Regions from separate parts of the Sinorhizobium sp. CCBAU 05631 genome, predicted to be linked through region 3. Evidence: riboswitches for the same ligand, from Rfam matches in the RefSeq annotation. Region 3 holds a riboswitch; each other region holds the start of a gene.
What was found. Region 3 has a riboswitch for thiamine pyrophosphate ahead of thiB (thiamine ABC transporter substrate binding subunit). Riboswitches for the same ligand answer to the same signal wherever they lie in the genome.
Positions count from the first base shown of each region.

Region 1: it holds a riboswitch for thiamine pyrophosphate, as region 3 does, so the genes downstream of both, thiC (phosphomethylpyrimidine synthase ThiC) here and thiB (thiamine ABC transporter substrate binding subunit) in region 3, are expected to answer to the same signal.
Region 2: it holds a riboswitch for thiamine pyrophosphate, as region 3 does, so the genes downstream of both, thiD (bifunctional hydroxymethylpyrimidine kinase/phosphomethylpyrimidine kinase) here and thiB (thiamine ABC transporter substrate binding subunit) in region 3, are expected to answer to the same signal.

Region 1 covers NZ_CP023064.1:99,081-106,457, reverse strand. The annotation lists gene SS05631_RS19960 (SDR family oxidoreductase) at 1-432, opposite strand, end outside; gene SS05631_RS19955 (LysR family transcriptional regulator) at 529-1,422, shown strand; gene SS05631_RS31120 (GyrI-like domain-containing protein) at 1,873-2,565, shown strand; partial or broken gene SS05631_RS19945 (transposase) at 2,614-2,934, opposite strand; TPP riboswitch at 4,144-4,255, shown strand; gene thiC (phosphomethylpyrimidine synthase ThiC) at 4,353-6,185, shown strand; gene thiO (glycine oxidase ThiO) at 6,187-7,164, shown strand; gene thiS (sulfur carrier protein ThiS) at 7,161-7,358, shown strand; gene SS05631_RS19925 (thiazole synthase) at 7,361-7,377, shown strand, end outside.
Region 2 covers NZ_CP023064.1:542,039-549,415, reverse strand. The annotation lists gene SS05631_RS22170 (polysaccharide biosynthesis tyrosine autokinase) at 1-1,647, shown strand, start outside; gene thiD (bifunctional hydroxymethylpyrimidine kinase/phosphomethylpyrimidine kinase) at 1,753-2,553, opposite strand; TPP riboswitch at 2,631-2,733, opposite strand; gene SS05631_RS22160 (peroxiredoxin) at 2,951-3,610, shown strand; gene SS05631_RS22155 (serine hydrolase) at 3,690-4,697, opposite strand; gene SS05631_RS22145 (AraC family transcriptional regulator) at 5,626-6,528, shown strand; gene SS05631_RS22140 (response regulator transcription factor) at 6,785-7,377, opposite strand, start outside.
Region 3 covers NZ_CP023063.1:3,522,001-3,529,377, reverse strand. The annotation lists gene SS05631_RS17240 (M48 family metalloprotease) at 1-422, opposite strand, end outside; gene SS05631_RS17235 (ATP-binding cassette domain-containing protein) at 728-1,450, opposite strand; gene thiP (thiamine/thiamine pyrophosphate ABC transporter permease ThiP) at 1,447-3,045, opposite strand; gene thiB (thiamine ABC transporter substrate binding subunit) at 3,077-4,105, opposite strand; TPP riboswitch at 4,154-4,269, opposite strand; gene SS05631_RS17220 (GNAT family N-acetyltransferase) at 4,425-4,904, shown strand; gene SS05631_RS17215 (thiamine diphosphokinase) at 4,990-5,640, shown strand; gene SS05631_RS17210 (ABC-F family ATP-binding cassette domain-containing protein) at 5,645-7,377, shown strand, end outside.

The DNA of each region.
Region 1 (7,377 bases), on a different replicon from region 3:
GCCCACCACGCTTGAGGACACGCTGATGATCCGCCCGCCATCGCGCAGCCGCTTGGCGCCTTCGCGCATGCCGCGGAACGTGCCGCCGAGATTGATGGTGCAGTGGTCTTCAATGTCCGCGTCCGTCGCGTCGGCTACGGGTGAGAGCCGCATCATGCCTGCATTGTTGACCAGTAGATCGACCGGGCCGAACGCGGCTTCAGCCGCATCGAACAGCGCCGGCATGCCGGCCGGATTGCCGACGTCAGCCTGCACCGCAACCGCCTTGCCGCCCGCCTGCTCGATGTCCTGCACGACCTGACGGGCAGCAGCTTCATCGCGTGCATAGTTCACCGCGACAGCACAACCCTCCTGGGCAAGCCGTCGTGCGATTGCCGCGCCGATGCCCTTGCCGGCGCCGGTCACGATTGCGGTTTTGTCTTTCAGCCTCATTTCTTGACCTCCGTTGCTAGGCAAGGAAGTAGCGAAACTTGGAGGCGGGATAATCCACCTTTCGCGGGCAATAAAATTCGGCTATCCCGAACAAACATGGATCGCCTCGATGGAATGCGTCTTTTCGTGCGGGTCATCGACCGTCGCAGCTTCACGGCCGCGGCGGCCGATCTTGGCATTCCGCGTTCGACGGCCACCGAAGCGATCAGGCGGCTCGAGCGCCATCTCGGCAGCCGGCTGCTGGAACGCACCACCCGGCATGTGGCGCCCACGCCGGATGGCGAAGCCTATTACCGGCGGTGCCTGTCGATCCTCGCGGATATCGACGAAGCGGAGGGCGCCTTGCGGGGCGGTGAACCCTCGGGGGTGCTCCGCATCGATGCGCACGGCGCACTGACGCGGGCTTTCCTACTGCCGCGTCTGCCGGACTTCCTGGAAGCGTACCCACAGATCAGGTTGCAGATCGGCCAGGGCGACAGGCTGGTCGATCTGGTGCGCGAGGGGGTGGATTGCGTCATCCGGGCGGGCGAACCGGATGACAGCGGCCTGATCATGCGCAGGCTCCCCGATATTCCGGAGCAGACCTGCGCCAGCCCGCAATATCTCGAGCATCACGGGATACCCGCTTCGGTCGATGATCTCGACCGACACCAGATGATCGGCTTCGTGTCGTCACGCACGGGCCGTGTGATGCCGATGGAGTTCCAGACCGCCGAGGGAATCAGGGAGGTGACACTTCCCTGCCGCGTGACCGCCAACGAGGCGGAGACAGCGCATCATCTCGCACGGATGGGCTACGGGCTGATTCAGGCGCCCCGCTATCGCTTCCGGGAGGATCTGGCGCGAGGCGACCTTGTAGAGGTCCTGCCGGCCCAGCCGCCGCCGCCACTGCCGCTCGCTGCCTATTATCCGCAGAACCGTCAGCTATCGCCACGTGTGCGGGTTTTCCTCGATTGGGTGGCGGCGGTTTTCGATGCGACAGATTTGTAGTTTGATGTTCTTGCCTGCGCCCGAGACTCGGGCGTCCACCCCCGCTGCCAGTCGTGATGCTTTGCCCCAACCGAACGACGCCGTAGAGTAGGGACTTTCGCGACAGTCGCAACGTCTTGACGCAACCTGCTCGTTACAGGACGAACAACGGTCTTACACTCTTCTGCGACCGCGGTGAATGCGGAGAAACGACCCTTTGCTGTCATCCGCAACAAAGGCAGTGAACGACACGATTGAGCCCTATCCTGTCATTCGCAACTCGCGATCGCATTGCCGCGCAGGTGTTCCCCCGCGGGCGCATGAGCGGATCGAGCGCGCCAGCGGCGACCTCGGGCTCGCGGTCCTTCTTTATCTCCGCCGACATTCCGCTTAAAACCGTCCTCGGCCGCTTGGGCTCGCCGAATTGTACGAGAAGCATCAAAGCATCTTGGGGGAGTATACTTCTGCTCGATGAGCCAACGGTCGAGTTGCCTCAACTCTGCGTCCTCAGTTGCCTGGCAGCATGATGCCACCCCGGGCCGCTCCGCCGTTCCCATCGGCGAGAGCGACCCGATAGCCGTGCAGGCGCGGCAGAATTATTTGTATCACCCACTGTCGGCATCGGCCCTGGTCGTCCGTCTTCTCGTTGCAACATCACGCAGCGGAGAGATCGATATGCTTACATTACCGACGATTGTCGAACGAGCGGCCGTTTCCTATGTCGCCGTGAAGAAGCAGGTCGCCTTGCCATTCGACAATGAGGTGCCCGCCATCCTCAGCGAGCTTTTTGCGTTCGTAGCCATGCATCAGTTGGAAGCCGGTGCGGTGTTTTTCAAGCACAATGTCATCGTGATGCCAGAGATCGAGATGGAGTTCGCCGTTCCTGTGGATCGCCTCGTGCGAGGACAAGGCTCGATTGTTAGCGGAACCCTTCCTGCCGGACGCTACGCTGAAGTAACCTACTTCGGGCCTTATGATGACCTGCTCACCGTCAATGGCGTTCTGATTGGCTGGGCGTTACACGCCGGAATCGTCTTTGACTCACATCAGGTGGGCGCAGGAGAGTGGTTCGCTGCACGAAGTGAGATATATCACAACAGCCCCGCTGAGGAGCCAAATCCTCAGAGGCTGAAAACGACGGTTTCCATCAAGTTGAAGGATTGAGCCACGGAACAGACGGCTCGTCTCCGACTTCGGCGTGATGAAATCGGTCGCGGGGCCGGTGATGACGGACGTAGTCCCGCTTTTCGGCGGCGGTGCGTTTTTCAGAGCCCCCTTTAGGAACTCCAACTCCAGAGCCTGCTTGCCGACTAGCCGCTCCAGCGCCGCGATCCGCGCCTCATATTCCTGGAGGAGGTCAACGGCCTGCGCATCCTCGTCAAATGCACCTTCCTCGTACTTCTGAACCCAGATGCGGATAAGATTGCGCGACACGTCGTGGCGTTTTGCCAGACCATGCAGCGTTTCGCCGGCGAGAAATTCCTGCGCGACCTGACGTTTGAATTCGACGCTGTGACTGCGGTGCTTTGCCATGGGTCTTCTTTCCGAAAACCCGGTAGGCCGGTCAATTCCTCATCCCGATCTGTCCACCCCAAGGGGCGCACTCCAATGCCGGGTCACTTCTCAGTGCAAATCAACACGCAATATTGTGCTGCCGCCCCGGTCGTCATTTCGACCTGTCAAGTAGCGGTTGCGACCTCCTCCGAACTTTCGCGTAAATGCGATCGTGTCCACGGGAGTTCTCTAATCGCGGTTGTCAAGTTGATCGCCGAGGGCGTCACAGGTCAGGCTCATGGTTCTCTTCGAGGTCGGCACTTTGGCCGCCTCATCATGGCGTTGGATAGGCTCGGTCGACCAATGTGGTGTTCGCGGTTGCCTGTATCAGACAGTATCGCATTCCTGGGATCGGTCTTGACCGCGCCATCGTCCTGACCGGACGATCTCGCTGATCTCAGCTAATCATGGACATCACTGTTATGATGCCAGATCGCCCGGCTCTTGCGATGACCAACGGAAGGGTTCACCGGATATCCAAAATTGGCCATTGGAGGACTGAACCGCGGCGCACGCTCGCCGCTTGTTGCCATGCCATTGCAGCAGCAACTTCGGCCGCTTGCGACCAGCGATCGTCGATGAGCGTTCGTTCCAGAGACTGCGGCGTGCCAGCGCGACCCAAACCACAGCGTCGGCCGCCGCTTCCGGCGCGCTTTCCCCAAGGCACCCGGGCTTTAAACTGTCCATTCGCCTGGTCGGCGTGAAATCGTTCGGTCCAAGTTCGGAGCCGTGTTTACTGCTGAGCGCTACCATGTAAAGCGGGAAGCAAAAGCTACGCCGCGTGTGGGTTTTACTCTACCGCTCCAAACCGAAAATTGTCATATGTCCGTTGGCTTTAGCAGCTCCCTCACTTCGCTCCAGCCTGAAGTCGTTAAGGCGTCGCATCTACCGTTGAGCGCTTCAATTTGAAATCACAAAGCAAAAGCACACCCACAATGGGGCGCAGTTTTTTAAATGAGTCTCTTTGCGTCTTAGGCGATCATTAACCATCTGTATTAACGCGTAAAATCTCGCAACCGGAAGTCAATTGGTCTCAAACTTCCGTCATCCGGACCATAATTTCCGTGCCCCTTCACTATCGATAGGTATCAAGTATCGATAGTGCGACGGAATGCCCGCACGTCGCACTCGGTTCCTAACCTCCTCTAAACAGTCTTGACGCCGCGGCGATAACAGTGACTATTGGCGTCCATTCACCAGGGGGGTCCCGGCAAGGGGCTGAGATACTGCTAGAGCGCGCAGTGACCCGTTGAACCTGATCCAGTTCATACTGGCGTAGGGACGGTGCAGACGCTTGATGCCAGGATTCCGTATTCCCGCGATCCATCGGCGATGCGTCTTTTCATCCTTCCGGCTTCAGAACTGGGTCTCCAACGCGAAAACTTTGGAGCCTCAAGATGAATGTTTTCAAGCCTCTCGCAGCACCCTCGGTCACGCAGGGGCCGCTTCCGGCCTCCCGCAAGGTCTACAAGCCGGGCGAGATCCATGCCGGCATCCGCGTGCCGATGCGGGAGATCGCGCTGCATCCGACCTCCGGCGAGCCGCCGGTCACCGTCTATGATGCCTCCGGCCCCTATACCCTCGAGGGCGCCGATATCCATATCGACGAGGGCCTGCCGCGGCTGCGCCGCGACTGGATTCTGGCGCGCGGCGATGTCGAAAGCTATGAGGGCCGTACCGTCAAGGCGGAGGACAACGGCTTTGCATCTGGCGAGCGGCTGACGCCGGAATTCCCCGTCCGCCACCGGCCGCTGAGGGCCAAGCCCGGTCAGGCGATCACCCAGCTTGCCTATGCGCGGGGCGGCATCATCACGCCGGAAATGGAGTTCATCGCCATACGCGAAAACCTCGGCCGCAAGGCCGCCAAGGAGGCGCTCGCCCGCGACGGCGAGAGTTTCGGCGCCGCGGTTCCCGATTTTGTCACCCCGGATTTCGTCCGCCAGGAGGTCGCCAGCGGCCGGGCGATCATCCCCGCCAACATCAACCATCCAGAATCGGAACCGATGATCATCGGCCGCAATTTCCTGGTAAAGATCAACGCCAATATCGGCAACTCCGCCGTCACCTCGTCTATGGCAGAAGAGGTCGAGAAGATGGTCTGGGCAACCCGCTGGGGCGCCGATACGGTCATGGACCTTTCGACCGGCCGCAACATCCACAACATCCGCGAATGGATCATCCGCAATTCGCCGGTACCGATCGGCACGGTGCCGCTCTATCAGGCGCTGGAGAAGGTCGGCGGCATCGCCGAGGATCTCAGTTGGGAGGTCTTCCGCGACACGCTGATCGAGCAGGCCGAGCAGGGTGTCGACTATTTCACCATCCATGCCGGCGTGCGGCTGCACTATATCCCGCTCACCGTCGATCGCGTCACCGGCATCGTCTCGCGCGGCGGCTCGATCATGGCCAAGTGGTGCCTGCACCACCACCGCGAAAGCTTCCTCTACGAGCATTTCGACGAGATCTGCGACATCTGCCGCGCCTATGACGTCTCCTTCTCGCTCGGCGACGGCCTGCGTCCCGGCTCGATCGCCGACGCCAATGACGCGGCGCAGTTCGCGGAACTCGAAACGCTCGGTGAGCTGACGAAGATCGCCTGGGCGAAGGATTGCCAAGTGATGATCGAGGGCCCCGGCCACGTGCCGATGCACAAGATCAAGGAGAACATGGACAAGCAGCTCAAAACCTGCGGCGAGGCCCCCTTCTATACGCTCGGGCCGCTGACGACCGACATCGCGCCCGGCTACGACCACATCACCTCAGGCATCGGCGCGGCGATGATTGGCTGGTTCGGCACCGCCATGCTCTGCTACGTCACGCCGAAGGAGCATTTGGGCCTGCCGGACCGCAACGACGTCAAGGTCGGCGTCATCACCTACAAGATCGCCGCGCACGCCGCCGACCTTGCCAAGGGCCATCCGGCCGCCCGCATCCGCGACGACGCGCTGTCGCGAGCCCGTTTCGAATTCCGCTGGGAAGATCAGTTCAACCTGTCGCTCGATCCGGAAACCGCCCGCAATTTCCACGACGAAACCTTGCCGAAGGAGGCACACAAGGTCGCGCATTTCTGCTCCATGTGCGGCCCGAAATTCTGCTCGATGCGGATTTCCCACGACATCCGCGCCGAGGCGCAGAAGGAGGGGCTCGAGGCCATGGCGGCGAAGTATCGCGAGGGCGGCGACCTCTACATGCCGGTCGGCGAAGGCGCAGCCACGACCGCCGGAGAATGAGATGCACGTGTTGATCAAGGGGGCTGGCGTCGCCGGCCTCACGGCCGCCCATGAACTCGTTGCGCGCGGCGCGGCGGTCATGGTCGCGGAACGAACACATGGCTTTGCGACTGCCGCCTCGTGGTACGCCGGCGGCATGCTCGCCCCCTGGTGCGAGCGGGAAAGCGCCGAGGAGGCCGTTCTTATCCGCGGCGGCGCTGCCGCCGGCTGGTGGGAGGCCGCGCTACCCGCCGGTTCGGTCCATCGCAACGGCACGCTGGTCGTCGCCCCACTGCGCGACGCGGCCGAACTCAGGCGCTTCGCCTCGCGCACCTCCGGCTACCGCTGGATCGGCGCGGAAGAAATCGTAGCGCTGGAGCCGGCGCTCGCCGGGCGGTTTCGCGAGGCGCTGTTCTTTCCTGAGGAAGCGCATCTCGATCCGCGCCGCGCACTTTCAGCTCTCAGACAGGGGCTCGAAGCGCAAGGCGTGGTTTTCAGCGGCGGCGGGATCGAGGAAAGCCGCTTCGACCTGACCATCGACTGCACCGGCGCCGCAAGAATCGGCGAGTTCAAGGGACTGCGCGGCGTTCGCGGCGAAATGCTCTACCTCCAGACCGACGAGGTCAGCCTTTCCCGTCCGGTGCGCCTGCTGCATCCGCGCATTCCGCTCTATATCGTGCCGCGCGGTGGCGGGCTCTTCATGTGCGGGGCGACGATGATCGAAAGCGACGACGACGGCCCGATCACCGCCCGCTCGCTGATGGAGCTCCTGAACGCCGCCTATACGCTGCACCCGGCCCTTGCCGAGGCCCGCCTGGTCGAGACCGGCACCGGCGTGCGACCCGCCTTTGCCGACAACCTGCCGCGCGTCACCCGGCAGAACAACGCCATCACCGTCAACGGCCTCTACCGCCACGGCTTCCTGCTGTCGCCGGCGCTCGCTGAGGAGGTGGCTGCGCTGGCGCTTGGCGCAGAATTGAAGAGAGGAAATGCCCGATGAAGCTGACCATCAACGGCGAGGAGCACGAGCTCCCGGCCGCCACTTTGGCCGAAGCGCTGGCGCTCCTCGAATACGAGGACGACTGGCTCGCGACCGCGGTCAATGGCGAGCTCGTCCACAGGGCCGACCGAGCAAATCACCATCTCAGGGACCGCGACCGGATCGAGGTCCTGTCGCCGATGCAGGGAGGCTGATCATGCCGCAATTCTATGG
Region 2 (7,377 bases), on a different replicon from region 3:
GCGGCCGCCCTCGAGGTCGAGCAGTTCCGCAGCGAGAACGGCCTGACCGCGGCGCGCGGCGAACTGATGTCCGAACAGCAGCTCGCCGATCTCAACAGTCAGCTGATCGTCGCGCAGGCGGATACGGCCAGTGCCTCGGCGCGCTACGAACAGTTCAAGTCGATCATCGACCAGGGGCCGGAGGCCGCCGTCAACAATGCCACCATCTCCCCCAAGGAGGGTGACAATTCGGTGATCCGGGACCTGCGCACCCGCTATCTCGGCATCGGCAAGCGGGAGCAGGAGGTGGCGCAGAATTTCGGCGAGGACCATCCGCAGGCGGTTTCGCTTCGGGCCGAGAAGGAGGACATCGGCCGGCAGATCTATCAGGAACTGCAGCAGCTGACGGCAAGCTACAAGAACGAGTTCGAAGTCGCCCGCTCGCGCGAGGCCTCGCTGCGCAAGAGCATCGAGGGGATCGCCGGCAAGAATTCCGACGCCAGCAAGTCGCTGGTGCAGTTGCGCGTCCTCGAGCAGAAGGCCGCGGCGCTGAAGACGCTCTACGAATCCTATCTCGGCCGCTACGAACAGGCAACGCAGCAACAGTCCTTCCCGATCGCCAAGGCGCGCGTCATTTCCGAAGCCGGCGTCCCGACGGCGCCGTCGAGCCCGAAGAAGACCATGACCTTGGCGCTTTCGGCCGTGCTCGGCCTGATGTTCGGCGGCGCCTATGCCGCATTCCTCGAATTCCGCGAAAGAACCTTCCGGCTTGAAGGCGAGGTGCGCTCCATGCTCGGCCACCGATCGCTCGGCTACGTTCCGCTGATCGGCTCGCGGACGAAGAAAACGACGCAGCTCGTGCGTGCCCGTTTCGGATCGGACCGACAACCGCACGACCCTTCGGAGGGCGCCACGCCATTCCAACGCCTTTCGCGGATCGTGCTCGATGCGCCGCGCTCCGCCTTCGCGGAGACATTCCGGAATGCCAAGCTCGCCTGCGACCATATGCTGCCCGGAAACGAGAGCCGCGTCATCGCGATCGTCTCGGCCCTTCCGGACGAGGGCAAGTCGATCGTCGCGGCCAATTTCGCGGCGCTGCTGGCCTCGAGCGGCAAGCGGACACTGTTGATCGACGCCGACATCCGCAAGCCCGGTCTCACCCAGATGATCACGCCGGCTCCGCGCACGGGGCTGGTCGAGACGCTGACGGGAGAAGCGACCTGGCCCGCCGGCATCAAGGTGGATCAGCGTACAAAGCTCGCGATCCTGCCGGCCGGCGGCGGAGCGTCGGATCGCAGGCATCAGAGCAACGAACTGCTCGCCTCCCAGGCGATGGCGGGGCTCATCGAGAATGCCCGCAATTCCTTCGACTACGTCGTCGTCGATCTCGCCGCGCTTGCTCCCGTGGTCGACGCGAAGGCCTTCACGCCGCTCGCAGACGGCGTCCTCTTCGTGGTAGAATGGGGCCGCACGCCCTCGAGGCTCGTTCGGGACCTCTTGAATTCCGAGCCGCAGATCGATGCAAAGGTCCTGGGCGTGATCCTCAACAAGACCGACATGGACGAACTCGAGAAATACAGCGACTTCGGCGGTGCGGAGAAATATCGGCACCGCTACGGCAAGTACTATATCGAGGAAGGCGTCACGAGCCGGCACACGGCCGCCTGACCGCGAACTCCTGCGCGGTGCTATAGGCGGCCCTGAATGGGTTCGCCTATAGCTGCTGCAATTGCCGGTGGGCGTGGCGGCAATCCCGCCTAATATGAATCCGCCTCAGCGCCCCCACCATTCGTGGAAATGGTGGACCGGTCCCCGGCCCCCTCCGACCTTCAGCCGGTCGGCGGCGGAAATCGCCGCGTGCAGATAGGCCTTCGCGGCGCCCACCGCCTCGGCGAGCGGCTGTCCCTTGGCAAGACCGGCGGCGATGGCGGCCGAAAGCGTGCAGCCGGTCCCGTGATCGTTGCGTGTTTCGATGCGCCGCGCCGGGAAGCGGACGAGCCGATCGCCGTCGAAGAAGAGGTCGGTCGCGTCGCTGCCTCTCCGATGCCCTCCCTTGATCAACACCGAGCGGGCGCCCGACGTCATGAGGGCCTCGGCCTGGCGGGTCATCTCGGCGTCGTCCTCTGCAACCGGGCGGCCGGTGAGAAGTGCCGCCTCCGGCAGATTGGGTGTGACGACGATGGCCAAGGGTAGAAGCTCATGCGTGAGCACGGCCATCGCATCCGGCTGCAACAACGGATCGCCGGAGGTTGCGACCATGACCGGGTCGACAACCGCGCGCCTCTCCAAGCGGCGCAAGCCTTCGGCGATGGCGATGATCGTTTCCCGGCGCGAGACCATACCGATCTTGATCGACTTCACGTCGAGATCGGAAAAAAGCGCGTCTATCTGCGCTGCGACAATCTCCGGCGAGACGTCCTCGACGGCGGTGACGCCCTTCGTATTCTGCGCGGTAATCGCCGTCACGACGCTGGCGCCGTAGACGCCGAGGGCCGAAAAAGTCTTGATATCCGCCTGGATACCGGCCCCGCCGCCCGAATCCGATCCGGCAATGGTGAGCGCGATCGGCGGCACGGGCGCATGAGGCTGCATTGGTCGATCTCCTGGTGAAAAAAATCACGGAGACCCAGGTGAAGGCGAAGACGTGGCGGAGGGTAGCCTCTTTCCGTTCCTACGCCGGCATGACCCGGATCAGGTTCAAGGGTCCGGCTCACCGCCGTCTCAGCGCCGCTCGGCGCTCCCCTCGGAATGCCGACATTCTATGCGGCAAGCATGCGGCAGTGTCAACGCTGCCACCTGCGAGCGACTGCTTGCGGACCCGCCATCTGCCGATGGAAGATTTTTCTCTGAAGCGGCAGAAACACGCTGCAGACGTTTCTCTTGCGCGTCGCGACGGCGCGTTTCGTCCTCGAAAACTCCGTTGATTGCGCTATTCTTGGGCCCATTCCCGTCGACCCGAAAGGAGCAAGCCATGAGCCTCCGCATCAACGACACCGCCCCCGATTTCACCGCCGAGACGACACAAGGCACCGTCAATTTCCATGAATGGATCGGCGATGGCTGGGCGGTGCTCTTCTCGCATCCGAAGAATTTCACGCCCGTCTGCACCACCGAACTCGGCGCCATGGCCGGGATCGAAGGCGAGTTTCGCAAGCGCGGCGTCAAGATCATCGGCATTTCGGTCGATCCCGTCGACAGCCACGCCAAGTGGAAGAACGACATCAAGGTCGCGACCGGCTTCGACGTCGAATATCCGCTGATCGGCGACCGGGATCTGAAGGTGGCCAAGCTCTACGACATGCTGCCCGCCGGCGTCGGCGACACGTCCGAGGGCCGCACGCCCGCCGACAACGCCACCGTGCGCTCGGTCTATGTCATCGGACCCGACAAGAAGATCAAGCTGATCCTCACCTATCCGATGACCACCGGCCGCAACTTCAACGAGATCCTGCGCGCCATCGATTCCATCCAGCTCACCGCCAAGCATCAGGTCGCAACGCCGGCAAACTGGAAGCAGGGCGAAGATGTCATCATCACGGCCGCAGTATCGAACGAGGACGCCATCCAGCGCTTCGGCTCCTTCGACACCGTTCTTCCCTATCTCAGGAAGACGAAGCAGCCGACGGCATGAGGCCACTGGGCAGCGCGTAACGACCAACAGCCGCGAAGGGCTCGTTTAGCCTTTCGCGGCTTCGATAGTCCTCCCCAACTCAATCCGCTTTCACTGCGCTGACGATTTCCGCCAGGACGCGATGCAACGCGTCGCGGTAGCCGTTGCGCGCCGACGGGCCGCTCTCCTCGGAGGTCATGACCACGGTGAGCTTCAGCGCCGGGACGATGTAGAGCATCTGGCCGCCATAGCCCCAGGCGAAATGGACCGTCTCGCCGCCGATCCGGCGGGTGAACCAGCCATAGCCATAGGCGTCGCCGGAGAAATAGGAGTTCGTGTGGGGCTGCCACGAAAGATCGATCCAGTCCGCCGGAACGATCTGCCGTCCGTCGGACGCCCGGCCGCCCTTGCGGTATAGTTCTCCGAAGGCAAGCAACGATCTTGCGCTCATCGCCATCTGATTACCGCCGAGATAAATGCCCTGGGGATCGCGTTCCCAGGCACCGATCCTGAAACCCTGAAGCGGACCGAGCCAATCGCGCGCGAGCGCGAGCGTCGACTTGCCGCCGACCTTGGTGAGGATCGCCGAAAGCAGGTGCGTCGAGGCTGTCGAATAGAGCATCCGGCCGCCAGGCTCGTCGGCGAAAGGCTGCGAGAGCGCGAAGCGAACCCAATTGCGGCTCGATACCCAACGGCCGTAATTCGGCCCCGACACCCGGCCAAGTCCGGCCTGCATGGAAAGCAGGTTGCCGATGGTGATATCATTGATCCGCGGATCCGCCGGCGAGGGCAGATCCTCCTTCAGCAGCGGTGCGATCTTCTGTTCAGGACCGTCCAGGAGGCCCTTGTCGATCGCGATCCCGACCAGGGCCGATATGATCGACTTCGACGCGGACTTGATATTGGTCGATTCGCCCGGAGAGTGGCCGCGATAGCCCTGCTCGGCGATCGTCTCACCGTCACGCGCGACTATGACGGTCTTCAGCGGCTTCAGCTCTTCCCGATCGGCAAGCCCCTTCACCAGATCGGGAACGGCAGGAGACTCCGCGGCTGCGCTGGAGGCAAGCGGCAGCAAGAGCAATAGAACGACGGCCAGAGATCTGATCATCGCCTCGACCTAGGGCGAACGGGCGCCGAAGTCATTACCTTCACCTAAAACTCACGACGAAGTGAATCCGTGCTCCGTCTCCCGCACCGGTCGTGGCAGTATTAAGGACGATCCATGACAAACCGGCGGATGAGCTACGGCACGTGGAAATTTCGATGCGGCCTAAGCCTCGTCGAACTTCTCGTGGCCTGACCCATTATCCAGTATCCCGACGCCTTGATCCAGCGCGGCGGATAACCCCGCTCTTCGAGCATCTCTTAACATCCTGGGAAGGGAGAACTCCCCCGTCCGATCTAGAACTTCCGATCTCAAGGGCGGCTGAAGATTACCGCGAATTAACTGTTCCCTGCGGAAGCGAGGACGGTAGGATTCCAGTCTTAGGAGCAGCATCGAACTTCAGGGGACTCTGCCACTTTGCGCGGCACTCCGCACAACATTTGAGCAGCAGTAGGAGGAGGCGGCGGCGTCACTCGAAGGGAAGGAATCGGAAATTTCAATCTTCCTACTTGTAAGCCGCCGTCTTGTCGCATAAGCGCGCGCTAACAAAACCGGGAGGAGACGTCAGCGACTTTGCGTGGCTCGCACGCCTTGGCCCGTCTATTCGATCAAGTCGCTCGCGGGACTGCGGCGGGTGTCAGAGCAATGGACCCATAAGGTGCTAAAGCCCGTCGCGTTCAAACGTATTCACGCGGCGCGCTTTAGGTCTTTGTTTTTGTGCATGTCGTCATCCCAAAACCGCTGCACAGTTTTGGGCGACATGCATTAGAAACGCGGCCGGGCGCAACGGGAGGATGCGCCGGGTCGAGATGTCTTGATTTCTCATCGGGAAACTGACGATGCAAGGGCAAAGGCAGGGAATGAAACTCTCATATCTGGGCAGCAACGCCGAAGAGCCGAAGTTCTGACGCGCTGCATCGGGCCTGTCCGGGTGCAAAGGCCGCTGAAAACGGACCTCTCCTACAGCTATGAGTTCGCCGCCGCCGGACGGGTCGCCTTCAGCCGCGTGATTTCGCGGGGCACTCTTAGCATCGGACAGAAGGACGAGGTGCCTAAGCTGCTGATATTGCTTCCCCTGCACGGCTCCGCCTGCGTGAAGATAGGACGGAGCGAGAATCTGATTTCCAAGCCGGGCGAAGCTGCGATCCTCGACGGCAACAGACTGTCGGAACTGCAGATCGAGGGAAGCCGCAGCCACCTTTCCTTCGTCATAGACCAGGAAGATATTTTCCAGCGCCTCCGTGGCTCCCTCGAACGGCCGGTCTACGGCTCGCTCGACTTCACCCCCCAACTCGACCTCGCAGCCGGGGCGGGCCAGATCATCTTCAGGCTGTCGCAGATCATGGCCACCTGCCTCGGCGCGGACGGCGGGATGCGTGATATGCCCGAAACGCTTTCCCATCTCTCAGGAAGCATCGTCAACCTGCTTGTCGATACGGTGCCGCATCGGTTCTCCACCGCCTTGAATCAGGGCGAGTGGCTGCCGTCACCGAGGCACGTCAAGCGTGCAGTCGATTTCATGCACGCCAATCACGACAGGCCGATGTCGATGACCGAGATCGCGGAGGCGGCCGGCATCGGCGTTCGGTCCCTGCAGGAGGGCTTCAAGCGCTTCAAGGGCACGACGCCGATCAGCTACCTCGCCCAGCTTCGCCTGCAAGCGGTCCATCGGGATCTCTTGAAAGCCGGCCAAAGGGTTTCAGTGGCGGAAATCGCCCGCAAATGGGGCTTCAGGCATATGGGTCGCTTCGCGACCGAATATCGCAAATGCTACGGGTGCCCGCCTTCGGAATCGCTAAGGGGTCGGCCCCTTCACTTGGATTCGGGCGATTGAAAAATGCGCGGCGGCGCCGCACGGGCGCCACGACCGACTGCTGATGAGACAGAAAAACGCAGCCGCCAGACGCCGCCCAATACGCCACCGTCACGTACTGTGTTTAGGCGAGCGGCGCTTCCAGTTACTGCATTTTTCTACCGTCGAATCCGCGACGGCTCAGGGAAACATGCGGCAACGTCACCGCTCCACGGGCATAACGCAACAGGCATGGACCGGCTCGTGCGAGCCGATCCCCCTGTACAGGTCGGGACGATCAATGATAGCCCGCCTCGCCGGTAAAGAGATCATTCAGCTTGTATGCCACCTCGGTCCGGTTCGTCGCCTTCAGCTTCTTCATGATGTTGCGGATATGGACCTTCACGGTACTTTCGCGAAGGTTGAGCTCATAGGCGATAATCTTGTTCGCCTTGCCCTTGCGAAGCGCCTGGACGACCTCCGCTTGCCGAAGCGTGAACATGCCGGCCAGCGGCGGCGCCTCCGGCCTTTGGTTTTCGATCAAATGCCGGACCGCGAGGACGCTGCTCGCCGGCAGGAAGATTCCGCCCGCTATCGCCAATCCGATCGCTTCGATGCAGACCTCCACGCCAACGGAGGTAGGGATATATCCCCGTGCGCCGCATTCGAGCACCCGCAGGATCTGGGAGAGGTCGTCGATATCGGAGAGGACGACGATCGGCACCGGCCGGAACTCGGAGGCGAGTTTGGCGATTTCGGCGGCGACGTCGGCAACCTTGCGCGCGCCGATATTGAGGAGAACGGCCCCGATCGGCGGGCATTTGCTCTGCTTCGCCCTCCATTCATCGATGGAACCGAAGGCACCGACTTCCATGCCGAGCCCATGGGTGG
Region 3 (7,377 bases):
GCAAGCGCCAGCAAGCCGCGCGTGACGTAGAGATAGCCGCCCGGCAGCGCAAAGGCGTTGATTGCCGGGGAATTGAGGATGGTGATGCGGTAGGACTGCTGCGGGTTTTCCGAAACCGCCGTCAGCGCGCCGGTGATGCGGGCGACGAGCCGTTCGGTCTTGGCGTCCTTGTACTCGCCGCCGTAGCTCGCGACGATGCGCGGATGCTCGCGCGCGCCGAGCTGGGCGCGCGGATCGTTCTTCTGCACCTCCTCGACAATCTGCGGATTGGAGGAGGGCGAGACGGCGGGCTCGTAAGTCTGCTCGATGATCGACTGGCAGGCGGAAAGAAGGCTGAATGAAGACAGCGCAACCAAGGCGCGCAAAACCATGCCGGCATGCCGCGTCGGAAACCAGTCTCTTGTGACTGTCTGCCTTGCCATTCCTCAGCCCGTTCCATCCGCCGATGGCGCCTCTCGCCCTCGACGAAAAATCCTACTTTTTCAGCCGCATAACGCCGCCGGCGCCGGGTTTCTCAGCCATAACTCTGCTGTATCGATTTAACCGGCGCCTGCCTAGCTGATCCCAGTAGAAATAGTTGCCCCGTGGTATCACAGCAACGGATGCGCGAGTAACCTGCGCATCCGACCGGACGTTCCGCGCGTCGCATAGCGGGGCGGTCAAATTGTGGCGAAACGCGCATTGTCCAAAGATACTGCCGTAGTGCCCCGACCAATGGCTCATTCCTTCACCGGATCTCGTCATTGCCAAGAAAGCGGTTGATCGCTGCCAGGTCCCGCCTTGCCAGAAACCGATTGAGGGGGTCGTGAGCGACGATACGCCCGTCGTCGAGGAAAAGCACGCTGTCGGCGAGGCTCTTCACGTCATCGGGATGATGCGTGATCATCAGGATGGTGTTGGCTTCCTCGCGGTGAAGGTCGCTCAGAAGTTCGCGCATCTCGGCGCGCATTCCCGGGTCGAGCGCGGCGAAGGGTTCGTCGAGCAGCAGCAGCGGCCGATGCCGCACCAGCGCGCGGGCGAGCGCCACCCGCTGCCGCTCGCCGCCGGAAAGCGTCGGCGGCAGCCTTCTGCCGAAGCCGGCGAGCCCGACCCGCGCCAGCGCATCCTCGATCCTGTCGTGATCGGGCGGGCCGAGCCTCAGCGAGGGGCTGATTCCAAGGCCGACATTGGTCGCGACGTCGAGATGGGCGAAGAGATTGTTATCCTGGAAGATGACGGACACGGGCCGTTCTGCCGGAATGCGGCCGGCCATGTCGTCGCCGAGGATCCGTACATTGCCAGATTCCGGTGTTTCGAAGCCGGCGATGACACTGAAAAGCGTCGATTTTCCGGAGCCGGAGGGGCCGACGACGGCGGCGAACTGCCCGGCCGGAACCGCGCAGTCGAAGGCCAGGGCTGACGTTTCAAAGCGGACCCTCACGTCATTGAGGGACAAGGCAAGCGAACTCATGCGGCTCGTCCTTCCGCCGCCTTCTCTCCCGCCGTGCCGAGCACGGTCAGAGCGAGGCAGATGAGCCCCAGCATCAAGGCAATGCCGGCGGCGTCGGCGGTACGGTAGCTGCCCATCCGGCTATAGAGCAGCCAAGGTAGGGTCGCGAGATCCTGCGAACCGAAGAGGGCAACGGCGCCGAGATCGCCGAGCGACAGCGCGAGCCCGAAGGAGAGCGCCATCAGGAGCGGCTTGCGTAGCGCCGGCCAATCGATCCATCGCAGGCGATGGAAGCCGCGGATGCCGAGGCTGGCGGCAAGGCGCTCCGTTCGCGCGGCATGGGTCGCCATGGCCGGGGCCAGGACCCGGTGGACGAAGGGAAGCGCCATCAGCGCATTGATCGCGATCACGACGAAGGGAGCGAAACGCGCAACATCGCCGAAGGGGCGCAGGAGGAGGAACCAGCCGGCGCCGAGCACGACGGGCGGCGCGAGCAGGATGAAGGAAGTGCTGGCACCGATCGTGCCGGCAAACAGACGGGCGGGCATACCGCGGCGGCGCCTTCCGAGGAGCAGCCGTTGCGCCCGGATCATCAGACCGGCCATCGCGACCGAAATGGCGGCGGAGGGAAGGGCGATGGCGGCGCTGGTGATTAGCGCCCGACGGAATGCCGGCTCGCTGACGAGGCGGGCGAGATCGGCCTGCAATCCCGACGCTGCGATGGCGATGAAGGGCAAGCCGACGAAGAGGAGGGCGAGCGCCAGCCAGATGCCGTCGGCAAGGCGCGAAAGGCCACTCAGGCCGTCGAACCGCCGGGCTGCCCGCCCGCTCGTCTGGCCTTCTTCGGGGGGCGGAGCGAGAAATCTTAGGGCGATCAGCAGCGCGCCCGTCAGCGCGACCTGAAGGCCGGAAAGGGCGATCGCCCGGGGCGGGTCGAAATCGAAGCGCAGCGCCTGGTAGATCGCCACCTCGATCGTGCTCTGGGCCGGGCCGCCGCCGAGCGTCAGCACCAGCGTGAAGCTGGTGGCGCAGAGCATGAAGACGAGGCCGGCAATGCCCGGCAGCAATCCCCGGATCGCCGGCCATTCGATGAAGCGGAAGATCGCTAACGACCCCATGCCGAGATTGGCGGAGCTGCGCCAATATTCGCCGGGAATGCGCTCGAGTCCGGCAATCATCAGCCGGGCGGCAAGCGGCATGTTGAAGAAGACATGGGCAAGCAGGATGCCGAACAGGCCATAGACGCTGATCGGCTGCTGGCCCGTTGCCGAGAGAACGTGGTTCAGAATGCCCTGCCGGCCCCAGACCTCGATCAGGCCGAGCGCCGCGACGAGCGCCGGCAGGCCGAGCGGCAGGGCCATCAGCCGCAGCATCCAGATCCGGCAGGGGAAGGACGCCTGCCGTGCCAATGCGCGTGCCACGGGAATGGCGAAGAGGATCGACAGGGCCGTCGAGAGGCCCGCCTGCAGCAGCGTGAAGCGCGTGACGCGCCAGATATAGGCGTCGAACAGGCCGTCGGCGTTGCTCTCGCCCGTCTGCGTGATGAGGGCCATTCCCGCCATGCCGACAAAAAGCAGGATGCCGCCGAGGCAGAAAGCCGCGGCGGCGATCGTCATCCTGCTCTCGGTGCTGTCGAACAAGCCGGCCTCAGTTCTCGCTCATCGCCGCCAGCCATTCGTCGATCCAGGCCTTGCGGTTGGCCGCGACCTCCTCCGAGGGCAGCAGCAAGGTCTTTTCGGGATTGACGAGTTTGCCAAAGGCTTCCGGCAGCGGCTCCTTGGTGGTGCCGACCGGCATCATCCAGTTGGTGGTCGGAATGATCGACTGGAATTCCGGACCGGTCATGAAGGCCAGGAACTGGCGGGCGAGTTCCGGTTCCTTGGCGTTCTTCGTCGCGCCGGCCACTTCGATCTGGATGTAGTGACCCTCGGCGAAGGCTGCTGCCTGATAGCGATCCGTGTTTTCCGCCACCATGTGATAGGCGGGGGAGGTTGTGTAGGAAAGCACCATCGGTGCCTCGCCCTTGGTGAACAGGCCATAGGCTTCCGACCAGCCGGGGGTCACCGTCAGCACGCGATCCTTGAGCTTGGCCCAAGCCTCGCCGGCCTTGTCGCCATAGACCGATTTCACCCAGAGCAGCAGGCCGAGGCCGGGCGTCGAGGTGCGCGGGTCTTCGATGACGATCTTTTGCGCAGGATCGCCCTCGACCAGCTCCTTGAGGCTCTTCGGCGGGCTCTTCAGGGTCGCGGTGTCGTAGACCACGGCGAAGTGGCCGAAGTCATAGGGCACGAAGGTATCGTCGGAAAAATCGCCGGGAACCTTGAGGCCTTTTGTGTCGAGGCCGTGCGGGGCGAAATAGCCGGTGGCCTTGGCCTCGGCGATGAGGTTGGTATCGAGGCCGAGAATGATGTCGGCCTTCGAACCCTCGCCTTCCAGCTTCAACCGCGTCAGGAGCTCGACGCCGTCGGCAACGCCGACATAATTCACCTTGCAGTCGCAGGTCTTGCCGAAGGTTTCGGCGACCTTGGCGCCAGGACCCCATTCGGTGATGAAGCTCTCATAGGTGTAGATCGTCAGCGTCTTTTCGGCAGCTGCGGCGCTCGCGGAAAATGCTGCGATGGCCACGGTGGCGATAGCCAGCCGGCCAAGGATCTTGCGATGGAGTGAACTGGACATCTGGGCACTTCTCCCTGTTGTTGATGTTGCACGGGAAAAGCGCGTATCGGTCCGATCGCTTCTAATCCCTCCGCCGGTACGAGCCGGATCAGGTTCCGCGGGTTGGCTCGAAGCCTCTCAGCCATTGAATCCGCGAGCGGTTCCAGGCACCCCGTTAGAGCAACCAAGATTTAGCTTCGGGCGGCAGCCAAGGCAAGCGGAGTTTCGGCCGGAGCATTGGCCCTTGGCGCTGCCTGCGCTATTAAGAGGCCTGAAGCCTGCAAGGCTTTGAAATTCAAACAACGGCGGCGGCGTTTTGTTCGCCAAGCGAGGCCATTTCATGCCGGATATGCTCGTTCGCCTCTATGCTTTGCCCGAGGATCGCGCGTCCCGGCTCGGCCCCGACGTTGCCATTCGGCGCGCCCTGGCGCCCGAGCGCAGGATCGTCGTCTCCTGGATCGAGGAGCGCTTCGGCACCCTTTGGGCGGGCGAGGCGGAAGCGGCCTTCTCCTCGACGCCGACGCGGATCCATCTCGCGCTCTGCAAGGGCGAGCTTGCCGGCTTTGCCTGCCATGACGTGACGGCGCTCGGCTTCTTCGGTCCGACGGGCGTCGACAAAACATTGCGCGGCCGCGGCATCGGCGAGGCTTTGCTCTTCGAGAGCCTCTCCGCCATGCGCGCCGCCGGCTATGCCTATGCGATCATCGGCGGCGTCGGCCCGGCCGAATTTTACGCGCGCGCCGTCGGCGCGGTGGAGATTCCCGATTCGACGCCCGGCCTCTATGCCGACATGCTGTTGCCAGAGGAAAGCGGAAGTTGATCCAAGCAGTCCTGTTTGGCCAAACGGCCTGAAGAGGCGTTCTACCCTTTTCCTTCGCTGCCGCTTTGCGCTATGGGCTTCTGCCATGACCCGATCGACCTTCACCATTCTTCTCGGCGGCGCGCTCAGCTTGACGGAGCGGCTGACGGCGCAGCTTTCCGGCAGCCGGTTCATCGCGGCGGACGGCGGCATGCGCCACGCGAAGACCCTCGGCATCGTCCCGGATCTCTGGGTCGGCGATTTCGATTCGACCGACGAAACGCTGCTGGCGGCATTCGCCCAAGTCCCGCGGGAAAACTATCCCGCCGCCAAGAACGCCACCGATGGCGAGATCGCGGTCGAGGCCGCGCTTGCGCGCGGTGCGACCACGCTGATCTTCGCCGGCGCACTCGGCGGCACACGCAGCGACCATGCCTTCCTGCATCTCTTGCAACTCGCGGCGCTTGCGGAAGAGGGCCACGATGCGTTCATGACCTCGGGCGAGGAGGAGGCCTATCCGCTGATGCCGGGCACCCGTGAGATCGACCTGCCGAAGGGCAGCCTATTTTCGGTCCTCGGATTCACCGAGCTTTCCGGACTGTCGATCGAAAACGTCCGCTATCCGCTCGACGGCTTCGCGCTTTCCTTCGGATCGTCCCGGACCATTTCCAACGTCGCGGAAGGTCCGGTCCGCTTCTTCCTGAAATCCGGCCGGGCCGTGGTCCTCGCCCGCCCCTACGATCTTTCCGGAGCCTGACGCCTTGGCGCCCCCCATCCTCAAGCTTGACGACATCTTCCTGACCTTCGGCGGCACGCCGCTTCTCGCCGGCGCCAATCTGCAGGTCGAGTCCGGCGACCGCATCTGCCTCGTCGGCCGAAACGGATCCGGCAAGTCGACGCTGATGAAGATCGCCGCCGGCCTCGCCGAGGCGCAGTCCGGAGAGGTTTTCCGGCACCCGTCGGTGACAATCCGCTATCTGCACCAGGCGCCGGATTTCGACCGCTTCGATTCGGTGCAGGCCTATGCGGAGGCGGGGCTGGGACCCGGCGACGATCACTACCGCGTCACTTACCTGTTGCAGCATCTGGGGCTGACCGGCGAGGAAGACCCGAAGCGCCTCTCCGGCGGCGAGGCGCGGCGCGCCGCGCTTGCCCGTGTGCTCGCGCCGGAGCCCGATATCCTGCTTCTCGACGAGCCGACCAACCATCTCGACCTGCCGACGATCGAGTGGCTCGAAGACGAGCTCAGCCGCAGCCGCTCGGCACTCGTCTTGATCTCGCACGACCGGCGCTTTCTCGAAAAAGTCTCGACCGCCACCGTCTGGCTCGATCGCGGCCAGTCGCGCCGGCTCGACCGCGGCTTCGCCCATTTCGAAGCCTGGCGCGACGAGGTACTGGAGGCGGAGGAGCTCGAACAGCACAAGCTCGGCAAGGCGATCGAGCGCGAGGAGCACTGGCTGCGCTACGGCGTCACGGCGCGGCGCAAGCGCAACATGCGCCGCCTCGGCGAGCTGCAGGACATGCGGGCGCGCCACCGCGGCCACAAGGGGCCGCAGGGGACGATCCAGGCGACCGTCGCCGATGCCAGGGAATCCGGCAAGCTGGTCATCGAGGCGGACAAGATCACCAAGGCCTATGGCGAGCGCACGATCGTCGCGCCCTTTTCGATCCGCGTCCATCGCGGCGACCGCATCGGCCTGGTCGGCCCGAACGGCGCCGGCAAGACGACGCTGCTGAAGCTCCTGACCGGACAGATCGAGCCGGATTCCGGCACGGTAAAGCTCGGCACCAATCTGGAGATGGCGACGCTCGACCAGAAGCGCGAGGATCTGAACCTCGACGAGACGCTGGCGCATTACCTGACCGACGGACGCGGCGAGACGCTGCTCGTCAACGGCGAGCAGCGCCACGTCACCGGCTACATGAAGGAATTCCTCTTCCAGCCGGAACAGGCGCGCACGCCGATCAGCGAACTTTCCGGCGGCGAGAGGGCGCGGCTGATCCTCGCCCGCATCCTGGCGCGCGCCACCAACCTGCTGATCCTCGACGAGCCGACCAACGATCTCGACATCGAGACGCTCGACCTGCTGCAGGAAATCGTCGCCGGCTTCGCCGGAACGGTGATCCTCGTCAGCCACGACCGCGATTTCCTCGACCGCACCGTGACCTCGACCATCGCGCCGGCCAATCCGGAGGCGCCGGACGGCCGCTGGATCGAATATGCCGGCGGCTATTCCGACATGATGGCGCAGCGCCGTGGCGCGATCGAGGAGCGGCGCCGGGCCGAAAAGGCCGAGAAGACCAAGCCGAGCGAAACGGCAGCCGAAGCGGTCGAACCGCAGAAGGCCAAGGGCAAGCTCTCCTACAAGCAGAAATTCGCGCTGGAGAACCTGCCGAAGGAGATCGCCAGCACCGAGGCCGAAATCGCCAAACGCGAAGAGAAGATGCACGATCCGGCGCTCTTTTCCCGCGATCCGGAAGGCTTCGCCAAGCT